Regions from separate parts of the Acetobacter sp. genome, predicted to be linked through region 1. Evidence: predicted binding sites of a transcription regulator. Region 1 holds the regulator's gene; the other holds the start of a gene.

Region 1 (8,778 bases):
AAAAAGACAGCCCCTGCCCAACCCGCAGGAGGAAGCGGACAGGCCCGATGAACAACGAGCTGGAGCAATTCCGCTGAGCCTGTGTTTCAGTGGAACTTCCCTAGAACGTGACCAGTTTATACCCGGCGGAAAGATCAAGAAAAGTAGGCATTCCAACCACTTCGACTTTCTCGATCAGATCGCCCGCTCCCTTTCCCGTACGCCGGAGTCCGGTCTCACACACGAGCAGCCTTGCGTCCATGGAGAGAAGCGCATCACGTAACGTGCCAAGGGTCGCGACACCCTGCATGGCAAGCTGACGCTCTTCCTTTTCCCACAACGCCTCCGTCTCCCGACAGAGCGTCAGGACAGCGGGTCCGGTTGCGAAGATGATCACGGACCGATTCATGGCCAGCGCCGAAGCCGCCAGCATGAACGCCACATGCAACCGGTTGAAATCGTTGTCACAAAGGAGAAACGCGAAATCTTTCTCGAATACGCGCCCGGACGTGTCTGTTATCGTGTCTGCTCTCGTCATGTCAGTCCTGCTTGCCGCAGACCGGGCAGTCCGGGTCTCGTGGAATGCTGATGGTCGTGAACCGCGTTGCCAGCGCATCCCAGAGCAGCAGCCTGCCCGCGAGGGACTCGCCCAGATTCAATAGCTCCTTCAACGCTTCCGTCGCCTGAAGTGTTCCAAGCACACCGGTCACCGCACCGAAAATACCAGCATCGCCGCAACTCGGCGTTCCTCCGTCCTCGCCAGCGCGTGGAAACAGACACTCGTAGCAGGGGCCGCCGAGATGGGGACGGAAGGTGGAAAGCTGCCCGTCAAATCTGAGCACGGCTGCCGACACAAGCGTTTTGCGCTGTTGCACACAGGCGGCGTTGACCAGATAGCGCGTCTCGAAATTATCGCATCCGTCGCACACAAGATCGTAGCGGGAGACAAGCTCCGCGACAGTGTCAGCCGTCAGCCGTGTTTCATGCGTCTCGATACAGATTTCGGGATTGAGCGCCCGGAGAGTCTGCCCGGCGGAGACCGCCTTGCTCATGCCGACCCGATCCGTGGTGTGCAGAATCTGCCTCTGGAGGTTGGAGAGTTCGACCCGGTCATGATCAACGATCCCGATCCGCCCGACACCCGCCGCCGCCAGATAACAGGCGACCGGCGACCCCAAACCTCCGGCGCCCACGATCAGAACGGAAGAATCACGCAGACGCACCTGCCCCGTACCGCCGATTTCCGGCAGCAGGATGTGACGCGAGTACCTCTGTATTTCGTTTTCCGTCAGGTCGAGGGGCATGAGTCTTTCCGGTCATTCAGGGAAATCGACAAAAAGAGTGAGATCACTTTTTCGTGATTGCGGTCATTGCCAACAAACCTTAACTGCATGACTGCATTGCGTATGATACAGTCCTTACCATGGATAGCAGGAGCGCCGCCATGCATGCCGCAGATACAACACCCCATTCCGATGCCTGGGCCTGCCCCGCGCGGAAGCGGGCGCGTGTCATCTGCCTTACCTCCCTCACCATGTCCCTGGCTCTCTACGCCCTTTCGCCTTTCATGACGCTCTGGACGATTGCGGGCGCCGTCTCAAACCACGACATGGTCACGCTGGGACACACGATCAACTGGTCGTCTCTTGACGCCTCCATCAAGGAACAGGTGCTGAATGGCCTCAATATAGGTCCGGCGACCGAGGTGTCTGACGAACTGCCAGAATTCGGAACGTCCTTCGCGACAAACATCGTGTCCAATGCTGTCGATACCCGCGTGACACAGGCCAATCTGGGGAACGTGATCGATCAGGCCATGGCGTCGAACCCTGCTCCGATCAACACCGGCACCGTTCTGGCCGCCGTCAGCCATGCTCTCGTGCGCTTCACGTCCGCCAACAGCTTTGAAGCGCAGGTTGTGCTTCCGGGACATGAGAACGAAACCCCGTTACGGGTTCAGCTCCGCATCGAACGCTGGCAGTGGAAACTGACCCGCGTGGATTTCCCGACAGCGATCCACCATCCGGTCATGGAAGCCTCGGTCATCCAGCACAAGGCCTGACAGAAGCGTCATACGACTGCCGAGGCGGAAACGTCGGCGGACATGCCTGAAAACCTCCGGCCCGTCAGAGATGGGTCGGAGGTTTTTCTGTTTCAGCCTGTCCGTCTCAAGCCGCTGGCGGCAGATCTTCTTCCAGCAGGATGATATTGATGGCGTAGGAGACTTCGCCCTCATCATCGTCACGGTGAATCGTGCCGATGACCTCGCCGTCCACCGCCAGTTCCACGGACAGGCCCGGACGCGGCGGCGCATTGACGCTCAGCCCTTTGGCTCCCAGCAGACGGCGCAGGGTCGTTTGCAGGCGTGAAATCTCGCTTGTCGAAATCGTGCTCATGAAGGCATCTCCCGGAAGATAGTGAGCGGCTTGTGCGGCTGAAGAGTTGCTGACCTCAATCAGCCGTCGCAGATTCAAACACAACCGCCTACTGCGGTAAGTGGGACGCTAATAGGCATAGCCGCTGCCGCCTGCAACTCCTGCGCATGCTGATTGTGTAATCGTCATGGCCTGTCTTCATCAGAACAGGGGTATCTATGGCATTCCGAAGCCAGTCTCTCTATCTCTCCCCGTTCCTTGCCGCGCCTTTGAAATAACGCTCCAGACCATGAGACATTTTTCCGCAACAGCCCGATCTACCCATTCCGGGAACAGCACGCATCCGCCGCATCGGATCGTTGCTCTATGGACACGGTCTCTGCTCACGCTCTCAGCGTTCATGCTGTTGTCGGGATGTGTGGATGATCACGGCAAGGGAGAGATGCACGCCGCTGTTTCAGACTGTTTTGCCCAATATCCTTTTGCAAAAGGCACAGCCTATCAACGCTTCGACTGCATCTATCAGGCGCACCTTCGTTATGGGCCAGAAGCCATGGGCACGCAGTCCAACCTTCTTCTGCAAATAGATCTTGCGTCCCTGAAGGTCGGGAAGGATGTGGATGCAGGGCTTTTGACGCAGGAAGAAGGCCGGACAACCCTGCGCTGGGTCACGGACAAGGCGTTTTCTCAGGCATCTCGACATACATGGGCCACGCCAAACGCACAAAGACACTGACAGCGCCTCTAAACAGAGAGGGGGAATGCTGCCTCGGCAACATTCCCCCTCCCCTCATGGCGTCAGCCAGATTTGTCAGATCTGCGGAGTTACTGGGTGCGCGGCACGATAGCGGGCGCGGCAGAGTTTTTCTCGGTATTCAGCACGGCATTGCCGGATTGCTTGGAATAGGTCGCAGAAGTGGATTGCTGTGGTGTTCTCGGCGGGTGGAAGGCTGAAACCGGCCCGAAGACGCCACCAGCGGAAGGCTGCATCGTGCCTTCCGGCTGACGGGCGCATCCACGGGTGATGATCGAGCAGACACCGTCCGTGCCGATCATTTCATCATCGTTACCCGTATAGTGAACATCGGACACACGGTCATTATCCAGACGGACCACAGCCGTACAACCGTTGCCCCCGCCGCCGCCCAGTGTGTTCACGAGTGTTGCGATGTCACCAACCGGAATAATGGTGGACCCCCCATAGCTCGGCGCCGCCTGCGTGCCAGTGTAGGTGAATATCTGCGTCGTATCATTAAGCTGCTTGGTGCTTGAGGGCAGACCGGCACAGGCCTGTAGATCGTAGGATGTCATCCCGATCATCGTGATCTGCGCCTTGTGGGCGGCACGCGAATCAAAATATCCGCAACCGCTTAAACTGACAGAGAGTGAGGCGACCGCAAACAAACCCCAGGTACGACACTTCATTTTATTTCACTATCCTCACACCGTGTCCAAAACGCTTCAAGCAAGACGCGCAGGGCCGTTACGTTACTGTGTTCTTCGCATACAAAGCAAGAAATCGGAAAAACGCTCTGATGAAGAGCCATGGGATGCATCCTTCATCACCTGCTCATGGAAAACGCTGCAATCGCCCGGATTTCAACAGTTCCATTTGGATCACCTCCAGTCTGACCCGCGTTCTAAAACTTCGCTGGAAGAATATTACCCTGCGATCCCGTCACGCCTCCGTCCATGCCCAATAGCTTACAAAAACCGGGAATGCGTATCTCCCCACCTGTCTTGCCTTTTTCTCTCCATCAGACACTACTGGCATTGACGTCCTTTACTATGTTTGTCTGAGACTCCGGGCAGTCACGCACTGCCTGCGGTCAAAGGAGAATTTGCTGATCATGTTGTTTCCGTCCCGTCATCAGGTGCTTGCCTGCTCTTCTCTCATCATTTCACTTTTCTCCCTGAGCGCCTGCATGAATCCAGGCCAGCCGCCCGCGCCTCCTTTACCTGCGCTGACAGAGGCAGCGCCCTTCTCTGTCGCGGACACAAATCTGGCCGCAAAGATCAATGACGTGGATCTGACCCACATCGCTCTGGCCAGCCTCGCCAAAACCAACGCTGCCCGGAACGATATCGCGCAACTCGGCGAAACAATCGCGAAAGACCTCACCGATAATCATGACAAGCTGACCGCACTGGCGACAACCGGCAAGGCAACACTGGTCGCGAAGCCTTCAGCACAAAATCAGAAGCTCATAAGTCAGATGCAGCATCTGCACGGCTCCGCATTTGACAGGGCCTATGCGCGCTATCTTGCAAGCAGCGCAAAGACCACGAGCGCTGCGATTGATGCAGGCAACAGCGCTTCCACCAACGCGGATCTGGCAAAACTCGCGGTCGATCTCAAGACAAAGCTTCTCGGCTACGAAGCGCAGGCCAAATAAGCACGACATCAGAAACATGTCATCCGCATCAATCCGGATGACATGTTCCAAAAACGGAAGACAACAGCAGTAACTCTGCGCGATCTTCCTATTTTATCGACGCAAAACGGACGGTCATTTCCCCGTCCGAAAAGCCCCTTCGGGCCTCATCGGAAAATCAACTGTCAGAAACAGCCTTTTTAAATTATCGACCCTCAGGCGGAGGGCTGTAATCCGTTACCCTAGCATCTGTCCGATCACACGGGCCGTATAGTCGATGACCGGAATGATCCTGCCGTAATTGATCCGCGTCGGTCCGATGACTCCGATGGCGCCCACAATCCGTCTGGCTTCATTCCGGGCTGGTGCCACAACCATCGACATGCCGGACGCGCCAAACAGTCCGCTCTCCGCGCCGATAAAAATCCGGACACCGTCAGAATTCTCGGCCAGTTCCAGAAGACGCAACATGGCGTCCTGCTTCTCCAGACGCTCAAACAGGCGCTGAATGCTCGAAAGACGCTCAATCTCCGTAATATCTGTCAACAGATTGCCCTGCCCACGGATGATCAGCGTGCCGCCCCGCCCCTCATTGCTCCAGGTCGCCAGACCGCTGGCCACAACCTCCGTGGCGAGTTGATCGAGCTGGGTCTGGTCCGCCTCCATCTCGTCATTCACCCGTGCCCTGAGTTCGACAAGCGTGCGACCCGTCAGACGGGCATTCAGGTAATTTGCAGCTTCCGTCAGGGTGGAAGGCGGCATCCCTGCCGGTGTTTCGATCACCCTGTTCTCGACCTGCCCGTCAGCGCCGACAAGCACGACGAGCGCACGGTTTCCCCCCAGAGCCACGAATTCGATATGCTTCACCGCCCCCTCACCTTTCGGCGCAAGGATGAGGCTGGCCGCCTGCGACAGCCCCGACAGCAGGGAGGACGCCTCCGTCAGCGTGTCTTCCAGAGACCGTCCACGCATTTCCAGCGTGCTGGAGATGGACACACGCTCATCCTCGCTGAGATTGCCGAACTGAAGCAGCCCATCGACAAACAGACGAAGCCCTTTTTCAGTGGGCAGACGTCCGGCGGAAGTATGCGGTGAGAACAGCAGACCGGCATCCGTCAGGTCGGCCATCACGCTCCGGATCGTCGCCGGAGAGAGGCCAAGGGGCAGACGATGGGACAGCGTGCGACTGCCGACCGGATCGCCCGTTTCCAGATAATGCTCCACCAGTTCCCGCAAGATGGTGGCGGAACGTGAATTCAGGCCGGACGCGGCGCCAGCAAGTTCGATGGAGCGGCCAAAGGTCAGGCTGGATTTTTCGTTGGAGCCAGAAATGGAAGACATACCTTTCTGATGGAGAATTCTCAGGGGATTCCGAAGTTCGACAACAAATGTCGCAAGAAGAAGAACGCTGCAACATCATACTCAAAAAATTGTCGTTTCGAGCATGACCTGTTCTGGAGTCATGAAGCGGAGAAAGGACTGTTTGCAAAAAAGGCAAACAGCTTCAATAAAGCCTTTCCTGCAGGCTGGCCGACAGGTCGCGCCCATCAACGCAGAGGAGATCACATGAGCGCACATTTACCACTGAAACAGGGCAGCCGCCTGATCCTTGCCAGCCACAACAAGGGCAAACTCGCAGAATTTGCGGCTCTCCTGGCGCCTTACGGGGTGGAAGTCATATCTGCGGGCGAGATGAATCTGCCGGAACCCGAGGAGACGGCTCTGACTTTCGAAGGCAACGCCCGGATCAAGGCGGAAGCTGCGGCGAAGGCGACGGGCCTCCCTGCGCTCGCGGATGATTCCGGCCTGTGCGTATCGGCGCTGGGTGGCGCGCCGGGGATCTACTCTGCCCGCTGGGCCGGTCCTGACAAGGATTTCGCGGGCGCGATGCAAAGAATTGAGGAAGGCATTGATGGTGATGAACGGGAAGCATGGTTCATCTCCGTCCTGTGCCTCGCTTTTCCTGATGGCACGACCGAATGTTTTGAGGGACGTATCGACGGCATCATTGCACCGGAACCACGCGGCGCTGCCGGACATGGCTATGACCCGATTTTCGTGCCGAAAGGCGAAACACGGACATTCGCCGAGATGAGCGATACCGAGAAAAACGCCATCAGCCATCGGGCCCGTGCTTTTGAAGTATTCCGGGAAATGTGTCTGGGATAAAAGAAAGCGAAGTCTGTGGCGTAGCGCTCCGCCGTTCATGCAAAGAGGCCTCACTCCCTTGCGGGGTTCAGGGCAAAGTTCTGAAAAACCAGAATATCTGTAAATCAAGAAACCTGCGAAATAAGAACGCACCTCTATGGCGACATCGTTCCTTTCGAGTGGAACGATGCGCCGACGCTCACTGCGTCACAGTTTCTTTCTGCCGACGCGCCTCAATATCTTCTTTCATGTGAGCCTGCACTTTTTCGAAAGCACGCACTTCGATCTGACGCACGCGCTCCCGTGAAATGCCGTAATGCTGGGCCAGATCTTCGAGCGTGACAGGCTCGTCTTTCAGACGACGTTCTTCAAAAATGTGACGCTCACGTTCATTGAGCGATGCCATCGCGCTGGAGAGCAGCGCCTTGCGATCCGAAAGCTCCTCGTGCTCCCCGAGCATATCTTCCTGATTATCGCCATCATCGACGAGCCAGTCCTGCCACTCGCCGTCCCCTTCACTGCGGAGAGGAGCGTTCAGACTGTGGTCGCCCGCAGCCAGACGGCGGTTCATCGCCACGACATCCTGTTCAGGCACACCAAGCGTCCGGGCGATATGATCAACCTGCTCCGGAGCCAGATCACCGTCATCAATAGCCTTCATCTCGCCCTTGAGACGACGCAGATTGAAGAACAGCTTCTTCTGGGCAGAGGTGGTTCCCATCTTCACCAGAGACCAACTGTGAAGGATGTATTCCTGAATCGCCGCACGAATCCACCACATGGCGTAGGTGGCCAGACGGAAGCCCCGCTCCGGGTCAAACCGGCGCACGGCCTGCATCATGCCGACATTGCCTTCGCTGATCAGTTCGTTCAGCGGCAGACCATAACCACGATAGCCAAAGGCGATCTTGGCGACGAGCCGGAGGTGGGATGTGACCAGCTTATGAGCGGCCTTTACATCACCTTTGTCGCGCCAACGGCGGGAGAGAGAGGATTCTTCTTCCGGTGACAGAAGAGGATATTTGCGGATTTCCTGAAGATAGCGGGAAAGGCTGGCGTCAGGTCCAAGGGTCAGGGAGGGTGATGCCATTGGAGAAATCTCCTTCATCCCGGTCACTGGCCTGTCTTAATCCGACTTCTGGAGGTTTTGAACGTCGGAGTGATCAGCCTGTGATATCGGGCGACGCTGGGAGTGGATTTGATATGTCCCCGGCAAACTCCCCCACTCGGGCAGAAGATGCCGGGACATCCATTCCGGCGGCCGTCTCGGCGCGTCGAAAAGATAGGTTTCGTTTAAAGTAAATCTTCGAAAAAGTCAAGATTAACAAAAAATTATGTTAGTTAGTCACTCGCCAGTATTCTTTCAAGAGTCATGAAGTCTTCTGGCGGCGACGTCTCAAAAAGAAGCTTTTCTCCGGTTCCGGGATGCGTGAATCCCAGCAGCGCCGCATGGAGCGCCTGACGGGGAAAATCCAGAGCCACGTCGCGTGCATCGACAGGGCATGTTTTCGCAATCGCGGGTATCCGGCGCAGGTAGAGCGGATCGCCCATCAACGGATGACCATTCGCGGAGAAATGCACCCGGATCTGGTGGGTGCGCCCCGTAGCGAGACGGCACTCCACCAGCGCGGCATAGGTGCCAAACGCCTTCAGCACGGTGTAACGGGTCAGAGCCGTCTTTCCGCCGCTTCCCACTAACGCCATACGTTTGCGGTCGCGTTTGTCACGACCGATATTGCCCTCATATTCTCCCTTGGTGGGAGAGGGCACGCCCCAGCATAGGGCGAGATAGGCGCGGTCGATCCGTCTGGCGGCAAAATCCTCCGACAGCGCACGATGCGCCCGTTCGGTCTTGGCTGCGACCATCAGACCCGACGTATCCTTGTCCAGTCTGTGCACAA
Region 2 (8,778 bases), on a different contig from region 1:
GTGCCGAACCCGGATGTGAACGGTCGCGAGCAGATTCTGCGTGTGCACATGCGCAAGGTGCCGCTGGCTTCTGACGTTGATCCGAAGGTCATTGCGCGTGGCACACCGGGTTTCTCCGGCGCTGATCTGGCCAATCTGGTCAATGAAGCGGCCCTTCTGGCCGCACGTCAGGGCAAGCGCACTGTCGCGATGCTGGAATTCGAAAACGCCAAGGACAAGGTGCTGATGGGCACAGAGCGTCGCTCGCTGGTCATGAGCGACGACGAGAAGAAGATGACGGCCTACCATGAAGGTGGTCACGCTCTCGTCTCGATCCTGACGGCTGGCACCGACCCGGTTCACAAGGCGACCATCATCCCTCGTGGGCGTGCCCTTGGTATGGTGATGAGCCTGCCGGAAGGCGACCGTTATTCCAAAAGTCGTGCGAAATGCGTGGCCGAGCTTGATCTCGCCATGGGCGGGCGTGCCGCCGAGGAAATCATCTTTGGCCCGGATAACGTGACGAGCGGCGCTTCGGGCGACATCAAGATGGCGACCGATCAGGCGCGCCGGATGGTCACGGAATGGGGCATGAGCGACAAGATGGGCATGATCGCTTACGGCGATAATGGTCAGGAAGTGTTCCTCGGTCACTCGGTGACGCAGAACAAGAACATCTCGGAAGAAACGGCCCGCTCCATCGACGCGGAGGTCAAGAAGCTGATTGATTCGGCTTATGACCGCGCCCGCACGCTGCTGATCGAGCATATCGACGAACTGCACCGTCTGGCCGAAGCGCTGCTGGAATATGAAACGCTGAGTGGCGAGGAAATCCGCCAGATCCTGCGTGGCGAGCCGATCGAACGGGTTGTGGTTGATGATGCGATGCCGGAGAACCGGCGTTCTTCGGTGCCGCCGGTGATCAGCAAACCGGCAGCGCCGCCGTCTCTGGGAGAGGCATCGCCTCAACCCGGCTGATCCGGTTGCATCCATGAAAAGGCGAGGGCTTTCGGTCCTCGCCTTTTTTTGTGCCTGATTTATACATGGGCTGCCTGAACCTGAGACGGAGTGACTGATGGAGACCACGCGCCTTATCGAGCCGATCGGGCTTGTGCATGGACCCGCAGCCGAAGTCGCAGTCCGGGCCGGGGTCGCCCTGCCTCTGGTGGGAGGGAAGACAGGCTTCACGCTTGCGAGACTCATTGAGGGCGACAGCGTTTCCGACCCCCTGCCTGTCGAGCGTATTCCGGGTGGGTGGCAGTCAGAACTGGACCTCATCACGGCTTGTCCTTCCGATGCGGGTTTGCCTCCCGGTTCCGTTCTGATGGGTATTCTGAATGTCACGCCCGACAGTTTCAGTGATGGCGGACGTTATGTAGACCCGGCGGCTGCGGTGTCTCACGCCGAAAAACTGCTCCATGATGGAGCCCGTATTCTGGATATCGGCGCAGAAAGTACGCGCCCCGGTTCCGCGCCCGTGTCGGCCGAAGAAGAATGGGTAAGGCTTGAACCGCTACTGCTGGAAATGTCCCGGCGAGGTGTCTGCATTTCCGTCGATACACGCAACGCGCGGACCATGGAGGCCGCACTGGATGTCGGTGCCTGCCTGATCAATGACGTGACAGCGCTTGAGCATGACCCGGAGGCGCTCCCTCTTCTGGCGAGCCGTTCCTGTCCGGTTGCGCTGATGCACATGCGGGGCACCCCTGAAACGATGGGCAGTCTCACGGCCTATCGGGATGTGGCGATTGATGTGGTCCGGGAGCTTGGTGACAGAATCACCGCAGCGGAGAGAGCCGGTATTTCCCGCGAGCGTATTATCGTGGACCCCGGCATTGGTTTTGCAAAAACCACAGAACAGAATGCCGAACTGATCCGCAGGCTTCCCCTGTTCGCCAACCTCGGCTGCCGTGTGCTGCTCGGCACGTCCCGCAAGCGGATGATCGGTGCTCTCGCAGGAGTGAGTGAGGCAGTTTCCCGCGACCCGGGAACGATTGCCTCATCGTTGCCGGGGCTGGCGCTGGGGGGCACGATCCTGCGGGTGCATGACTGCGCCGGAATGTCACAGGCCATGCGGGTCTGGGAAGGCTGCTTTTCGCCAGCCTGATCTTTTTGTCGGGGAGAGAGTGGCGGGGCGCTGTCCCGCGCCCCACCAAAGACGCGCCTTTGGAAACGGTTTGCGATTAATAAATCAGGGCGTAGGCGGAGCCCGTATCGCCCCGCAGGGAGCAGCCAGTTATATCAGGCTGATTCTGCTCGGGATCAGATGATGTAATCAATCGGCGGCAATGTCTGGTCCATGGTCAGGGACGGCATTTCCTTGAGACGCGTTCCGACTTTCCGCGCAGGGTTGCCGACGACCGTGGTGTATGGTGGCACGGCTTCCAGAACGATGGAACCGGCCCCCACCTTGGCGCCTTCACCGACTTCAATGGCGCCCAGAACTTTGGCTCCGGCGCCGATCAGCACACCCCGGCGGATTTTTGGATGGCGGTTGCCAGCATGTTTTCCGGTGCCGCCCAATGTCACGCCCTGAAGCAGCGACACATCGTCTTCGATGATCGAGGTTTCTCCGACCACAATTCCCGTTCCGTGGTCGAACAGGATGCGTCGCCCCAGCGAGGCGGCGGGGTGGATGTCAACACTGAACAGTTCCGAAGCACGGCTCTGGAGATGTTGTGCAAGGTGGCGGCGGTTGCCATTCCAGAGCCAGTGGGCGACGCGGTAGCACTGGACCGCGTGGAAACCCTTGAAGAACAGGAAGGGCGTCACATAGTCGGGGCAGGCGGGATCACGGTCACGTATGGCCTGAAGGTCGGCGGCTCCGGCGGCGATGGTGTCAGGCGTGTCCTCGTAGCATTCCAGCACCAGACTGTTCAGTTGTTCGACGCTCACATAATGGTCGCCGAGTTTTCGGCCGATGAGCGCCGCCATGGCTGTTGCGAAACTGGAGTGGTTCTTGATGCCCGTGGAAAGCAGCCCCATCACAAGCGGATCGCAGCAGACCTGAGATTCCTGAATCATCTGTTTCCACAGGGTGTTCAGGTTGATGGGAGCCTCTGCGCTGTCAGGATGTGTCATTGGTGGAGAGGTCCATTGATTGGAAGGTGAAAGCGCCGCCTGAGAAAAATGGAATTTACAGACTGTCCCGCCAGACCGCAACGAAGGGTTATTTCCGGCGGCTGACCATGCGTGACGCGCTGAGCAGGGCCGCTATCCCGGCACAGAAGGCGGCCCCGTCAAGACAGACAAGGCTGCCATTCACCGGCACAAGCCGCAGGATCAGGGCGGTTCCGATGCCGCCAAAGGTCTGTCCGCTCTGGCGGGAGACCTGCACCATGCCGCTCGCGCCGCCTTCACGCCCGGCGGCGGCCGTCAGCAGCATCGCCCGGTTGTTTGGAACCTGAAAGACGCCAAAGCCGAAGCCGGCCAGGCCGATACGCCAGGCGACATCGAAAGCCGTGGGTGAGGCTGGCAGAAAACGGAGGGCAAGAAACCCTGCCATCGAGCAGATCAGACCGATGGAAGAGAGGATACCGGCTGGAATTCTGTCCGCGATACGACGGGTGACGGAAGCGGAAACAATCAGTCCGAATGCCCAAGGTGTCATCAGCAGGCCCGTGGAGGTTGCGTTCCATCCGTAATGGTCGTGCAACGTGAAGGGCATGGAAATCATGAACAGGTTCGAACCGATATAAGCGATGATCCCCACGATAAAGGCGATTCTGAAACCGATGCCACGGAGAAGGTCGACGGGCAGAATGGGCTGAAGACTCCCGGATTCCTTGCGGATGAGACTGCCCATTGCCGCCACGCCGACAGCCAGCATGGCGCAGGCCAGCATGGTGCCGTCGGAGTGGGCGACCGAGTTCCCGCCAAGTCCCAGTGCTGTGACGGCGATGATGCAGAGCACGGCTCCGATGGGGTCCGGCATCTCTTTCTGACGGGGCGTTACGGGCAGGGAGGAGGCTGCGAGCACGAAGGTCAGCGCACCAATGGGCAGATTGATCCAGAATAGCCACGGCCAGTGTGCGACGGCGAGAATCATGCCCGCGACGGTTGGCCCGAGGGCCATGCCGACACCGACGATCAGCGTGTTCACGGCGACGCCTTTGCCGAGTTCTTCAACCGGATAGATGAAACGGATCAGGGCGGAGACAACGCCGAGCATGGAGGCTGCGCCAAAGCCCTGAATGGCGCGTGCGATGGTCAGCTGCGGCAGCGAGGGGGCGAGGGCGCATCCGATAGAAGCGATGATGAAGAGCGTGATCCCCATCATGCACATGCGCGCATAGCCGATCCAGGCTCCGGCGGCGGCCAGAGGCAGCAGTGATGACAGGCTGGCGAGCTGATAGGCGTTCACGACCCAGACCGTGTCGGAGGCGGAGCTGTGCAGGTCGGCGCCGATGTCGGGAAGCGCAATGTTGGCGATCGCGTAATCGATCTGCGCCAGCAGAACGGCAAGGCAGACTGCCGTCATCGCCTTGAAGCGGGCTGCGCCGTAAAGACCGGTCGTCGGGGATTGTGTGGGCTCTGAGGCTGTCATTCTGCAGACCTTACCCTCATGGGAAGGATTCTCAGAACAGGACAAGGCGTGGAAAGAGGCGGACCTCTGTCACAGGCGAGTGACTGGAGCCTTGCCTGTGACATCACGAAAGCAGACGGAGAGGTCAGTGTTTCACTGACTTGAGGCCGTCCTTGTAACCGAGCGCTTCCCACTGCTGCTGTTGCGTCAGGTGATGTCCGGAAGAGCCCCCGAACCAGGAACAGCCGGAAAGAATGAGGCCACAGAAGCCCAGAAACAGTGCGCGCTGCATGATCCCTGACATGATTTCAGTTTTCGATTCGAAGTGAGGATGCACCAGAATGGGGCGGGAAGCGAGAGAGTGCATACGTATTTGCAATGGAATTGAGGGATTGAGGGCAGGCGTGGAGACTGATCCAGTTTTAACCAGCCGCATGTGGGTATGAGACGGAGGCTCCTGAAGGGCTCTGTGTGCTGGGCACGTCTTCATCAGGGCATAAAGGGTCATGAAGGCTCGGGATTTGCGGTAAACGGCTTTCCGGACAGACTCTGCCTGCTGCTGTTTGCAGGAAAGAGAAGCGTTTCCGGGTATTCGTAAGGATGGATCCGATCAGGAGGAATTTTCCCACTGTGGTTTGTATTAAAATTTAAAAAATCTTTATTATTCCTCGCGATTGGCAATCGTGTGAGAAAAGTGCCGATATATCTTGACACCCCCTGTAGGCACACCTATCTCCATACGTGGCACTCCCGGGGTGGGAGTGCTAACGCACCGCGGCGTAGAGCGCGTGGCACGCGGCGATGTTGCTTTAGAAACGAGGGCGTCGCCCCAAGATAGAATGTGGAGCAATCCATAATGACGAAATTCCGTCCCCTGCATGATCGTGTAGTGGTCCGTCGCCTCACAGGCGAGGAAAAGACAGTTGGTGGCATCATCATCCCTGACACGGCCAAAGAAAAGCCGATGGAAGGCGAGGTTGTGTCCGTTGGTCCAGGCGCACGCAACGAGCAGGGCCAGATCGTGGCTCTCGATGTGAAGGCTGGTGATCGCGTGCTGTTCGGCAAGTGGTCCGGCACCGAAGTCAAGATTGGTGGCGAAGAACTGCTGATCATGAAGGAAAGCGACATCATGGGCGTGATCGCCGGCTGATCACCGGCTTCTGATCCCCTTTAATTGTCCGTTTTCATTTTCAAGGAGAATTCCCAATGGCTGCCAAGGACGTAAAGTTCGGCGGTGAAGCGCGTCAGCGCATGCTGCGTGGTGTCGACATTCTTGCCGACGCCGTAAAGGTAACACTCGGCCCGAAAGGCCGTAACGTCGTGCTCGACAAGAACTTCGGCGCGCCCCGTATCACCAAGGACGGTGTGTCGGTTGCGAAAGAGATCGAACTTGCTGACAAGTTCGAGAACATGGGTGCGCAGATGCTGCGTGAAGTTGCGTCGAAGACCAACGACACGGCCGGTGACGGCACCACCACGGCGACCGTGCTGGCTCAGGCGATCGTCCGTGAGGGCGCCAAGGCTGTGGCCGCCGGCATGAACCCGATGGATCTGAAGCGCGGCATCGACAAGGCTGTTGCCGCTGTCGTTGAAGAGCTGAAGAAGAACGCCAAGAAAGTGACGTCTCCGGCCGAGACGGCGCAGGTCGGCACGATTTCCGCCAACGGCGAGAAAGAAATCGGCGAGATGATCTCGCAGGCCATGCAGAAGGTCGGCTCCGAGGGCGTGATCACGGTTGAGGAAGCCAAGGGCATCCAGACCGAGCTCGACGTCGTTGAGGGCATGCAGTTCGATCGCGGCTACATCTCCCCATACTTCGTGACCAACGCGGAGAAGATGACGGCTGATCTCGACAGCCCGTACATCCTTATCCACGAGAAGAAGCTGTCTTCCCTGCAGCCGATCCTGCCGCTGCTCGAGTCCGTCGTGCAGTCCGGCCGTCCGCTGGTCATCATCGCGGAAGACGTCGATGGCGAGGCTCTGGCAACGCTGGTCGTCAACAAGCTGCGTGGTGGTCTGAAGATCGCTGCCGTGAAGGCTCCGGGCTTCGGCGATCGCCGCAAGGCCATGCTGGAAGACATCGCCATCCTCACCGGTGGTCAGGTCATCAGCGAAGACCTCGGCATCAAGCTTGAGAACGTCACGCTGCCGATGCTCGGCACGGCGAAGAAGGTGCACATCTCGAAAGAGAACACCACAATCGTTGAGGGCGCTGGTAACCCGGACGACATCAAGGGTCGTTGCAACCAGATCCGCGCTCAGGTCGAGGAAACAACCTCTGACTACGACCGTGAGAAGCTGCAGGAGCGTCTTGCGAAGCTCGCCGGTGGCGTTGCTGTCATCCGCGTCGGTGGTTCCACCGAAATTGAGGTGAAAGAGCGCAAGGACCGCGTTGACGATGCGCTGCACGCAACCCGCGCTGCTGTTGAAGAAGGCATCGTTCCGGGCGGCGGCACGGCTCTGGCCCGCGCTTCCACGGCTCTCGGCCACCTGCACTACCACAACGAAGATCAGAAGGTCGGCGGCGAAATCATCCGCAAGGCTCTTCAGGCTCCGCTGCGTCAGATCGCGCACAATGCAGGTGAAGACGGCGCTGTCATCGCAGGCAAGGTTCTGGAAAACAGCACCTACACCTTCGGTTTCGACGCACAGGCTGGTGAGTACAAGGACCTCGTCGAGGCCGGTATCATCGACCCGATGAAGGTTGTCCGTACGGCTCTGCAGGACGCGGCTTCAGTTGCCGGTCTGCTGATCACCACGGAAGCCATGGTCGCCGAGCGTCCGGAGAAGAAAGCTCCGCCGATGCCGGGTGGCGGTGGAATGGGTGGCATGGGCGATATGGATTTCTGATCCACTCGTTCAGACACTGGTTTCCGGAAGAGGGAGAGCGGTTTTCGCTCTCCCTTTTTCTTTGGTCCGATAAAAGAAATCTGAAGCCGCATGACAGTGAATTTCAGATGTTCTTCCTGTCGACCGCATGTATGTGATTGAACGAAGATCAGATGGGCCATCACGGTTATGAAAACCGATCTGACGCGTATTTGATTAAAAAGCAGGAATTCTGTTCGAGGTAAGAGACTGAGGTTTTACTTGCCGATTTCGGTATCGCTGCAACCAGTGCTTCTGCAGTTTCTTTCCTGTTCTTTCAGAAAGCTAAGACGCTCCTGGGTCATGTTGATGGCACATGACAGGTTGACATAATAGCCATTCGGCTTTGCAAAACTGCAAGCTTCATCACGATTCTTGATCCACGCCAGTTGTCCCTGCTTGAGCTTGTTCTGCTGGTCGGTATTCAGGAGTTTGCGAAGCGTGCCATATTGCGCGTTGATATCGCGGTCTGTCTGCGAAAACTCGTTGCTTGCACAGTAAACCTGATCGAAGGCATTCCGGGGCGTGGCGCAGCCTGCGGCAAGGGCGCTGACCGTCGGCAGAAAGCCGGATATCAAGCCAACCGCAATCCAGTTATATTTCATGGCATTGCTCTTTCCTGGGGTGATGTGTGGAAAAGGTGAATAAATAGTTCTGTTTTTCTTTAAATACAGACAGAACTCCCAGTTTATAAGATGAGAGGCGCTGTATTGCCAGTAATATCTGTTTTCTCTCGAATGCAAACAGAGCACTGAGCAAAGCATGACGACCTTGATCCCGTGCAGGATTTTCTTCTGTTTGTGCGGATGAAGGAAAAATCGGCGAACGGATTCCTGATGCCGTTGAACGATTTATCTTGGGGAGTGTCTGGAGATAACCTCGGCCCTTATTGCCACTGTTCGGTCACCGGATAATCTCAGGTGCCACCGATAACGCTGGCAAGTCGGTCAGGATGTTCTGTCACCACAATGTCCACCGGCTCATCCAGAAGTTTTCGGGTGGCGGTGACGTTGTTGGCGGGATCGGGACTGGAAGCGATGACGGCGTCAGCGTCACGATGCGCCGACTCAAAAAGTGAGGACGAGGCGTTGGCGGGCAGATAAAGCGCGTAAGGATGCCGTCCTGCCAACTGTTTTGCCAGATGCGCGTCCCGAGCGGACTGAACCGGCATTGCGACGACGACCGAGCGGTCGGCCGCCAGGGCGTCATGAGCGCTGGCAAGGTCATGCGCCATCAGGACGGCCCTTTTCCTCATCCCCGTTGCCCTCAGCTCCTTCACCACTTCAGAAGCGGGGATGTCGTGGATCGACAGCATGACCAGTTCGTGTCGTCTGTAGGAAAGCTTCAGCGCATCGTGCAGCGGAAGAGACGTGCTGCCGGCGATCGCCAGTTTGCCGCCTTCATTC

What was found. The regulator HrcA, encoded in region 1, represses chaperone genes, less so after heat shock. The targets are predictions, from matches to a motif close to GTTNGCACTCNCNNNNNGNGAGTGCNAAC.
Region 2: LKE90_RS03560 (co-chaperone GroES) is a predicted target of HrcA. The motif match lies at 5,245-5,273, and genes of this name have one in related genera.

The regions. Positions count from the first base shown of each region.
Region 1 covers NZ_JAKVME010000002.1:307,003-315,780, reverse strand. Annotated here, with positions in the region: gene LKE90_RS13120 (DsrE family protein) at 101-517, opposite strand; gene LKE90_RS13115 (HesA/MoeB/ThiF family protein) at 519-1,283, opposite strand; gene LKE90_RS13110 (DUF2939 domain-containing protein) at 1,424-2,041, shown strand; gene LKE90_RS13105 (DUF3126 family protein) at 2,148-2,375, opposite strand; gene LKE90_RS13100 (hypothetical protein) at 2,644-3,090, shown strand; gene LKE90_RS13095 (hypothetical protein) at 3,180-3,674, opposite strand; gene LKE90_RS13090 (DUF4142 domain-containing protein) at 4,205-4,750, shown strand; gene hrcA (heat-inducible transcriptional repressor HrcA) at 4,967-6,094, opposite strand; gene rdgB (RdgB/HAM1 family non-canonical purine NTP pyrophosphatase) at 6,296-6,898, shown strand; gene rpoH (RNA polymerase sigma factor RpoH) at 7,077-7,967, opposite strand; gene LKE90_RS13070 (RluA family pseudouridine synthase) at 8,219-8,778, opposite strand, start outside.
Region 2 covers NZ_JAKVME010000001.1:806,548-815,325, forward strand. Annotated here, with positions in the region: gene ftsH (ATP-dependent zinc metalloprotease FtsH) at 1-957, shown strand, start outside; gene folP (dihydropteroate synthase) at 1,055-2,086, shown strand; gene cysE (serine O-acetyltransferase) at 2,242-3,060, opposite strand; gene LKE90_RS03550 (MFS transporter) at 3,149-4,525, opposite strand; gene LKE90_RS03555 (hypothetical protein) at 4,650-4,796, opposite strand; gene LKE90_RS03560 (co-chaperone GroES) at 5,361-5,654, shown strand; gene groL (chaperonin GroEL) at 5,711-7,354, shown strand; gene LKE90_RS03570 (lysozyme inhibitor LprI family protein) at 7,591-8,136, opposite strand; gene LKE90_RS03575 (hypothetical protein) at 8,289-8,778, opposite strand, start outside.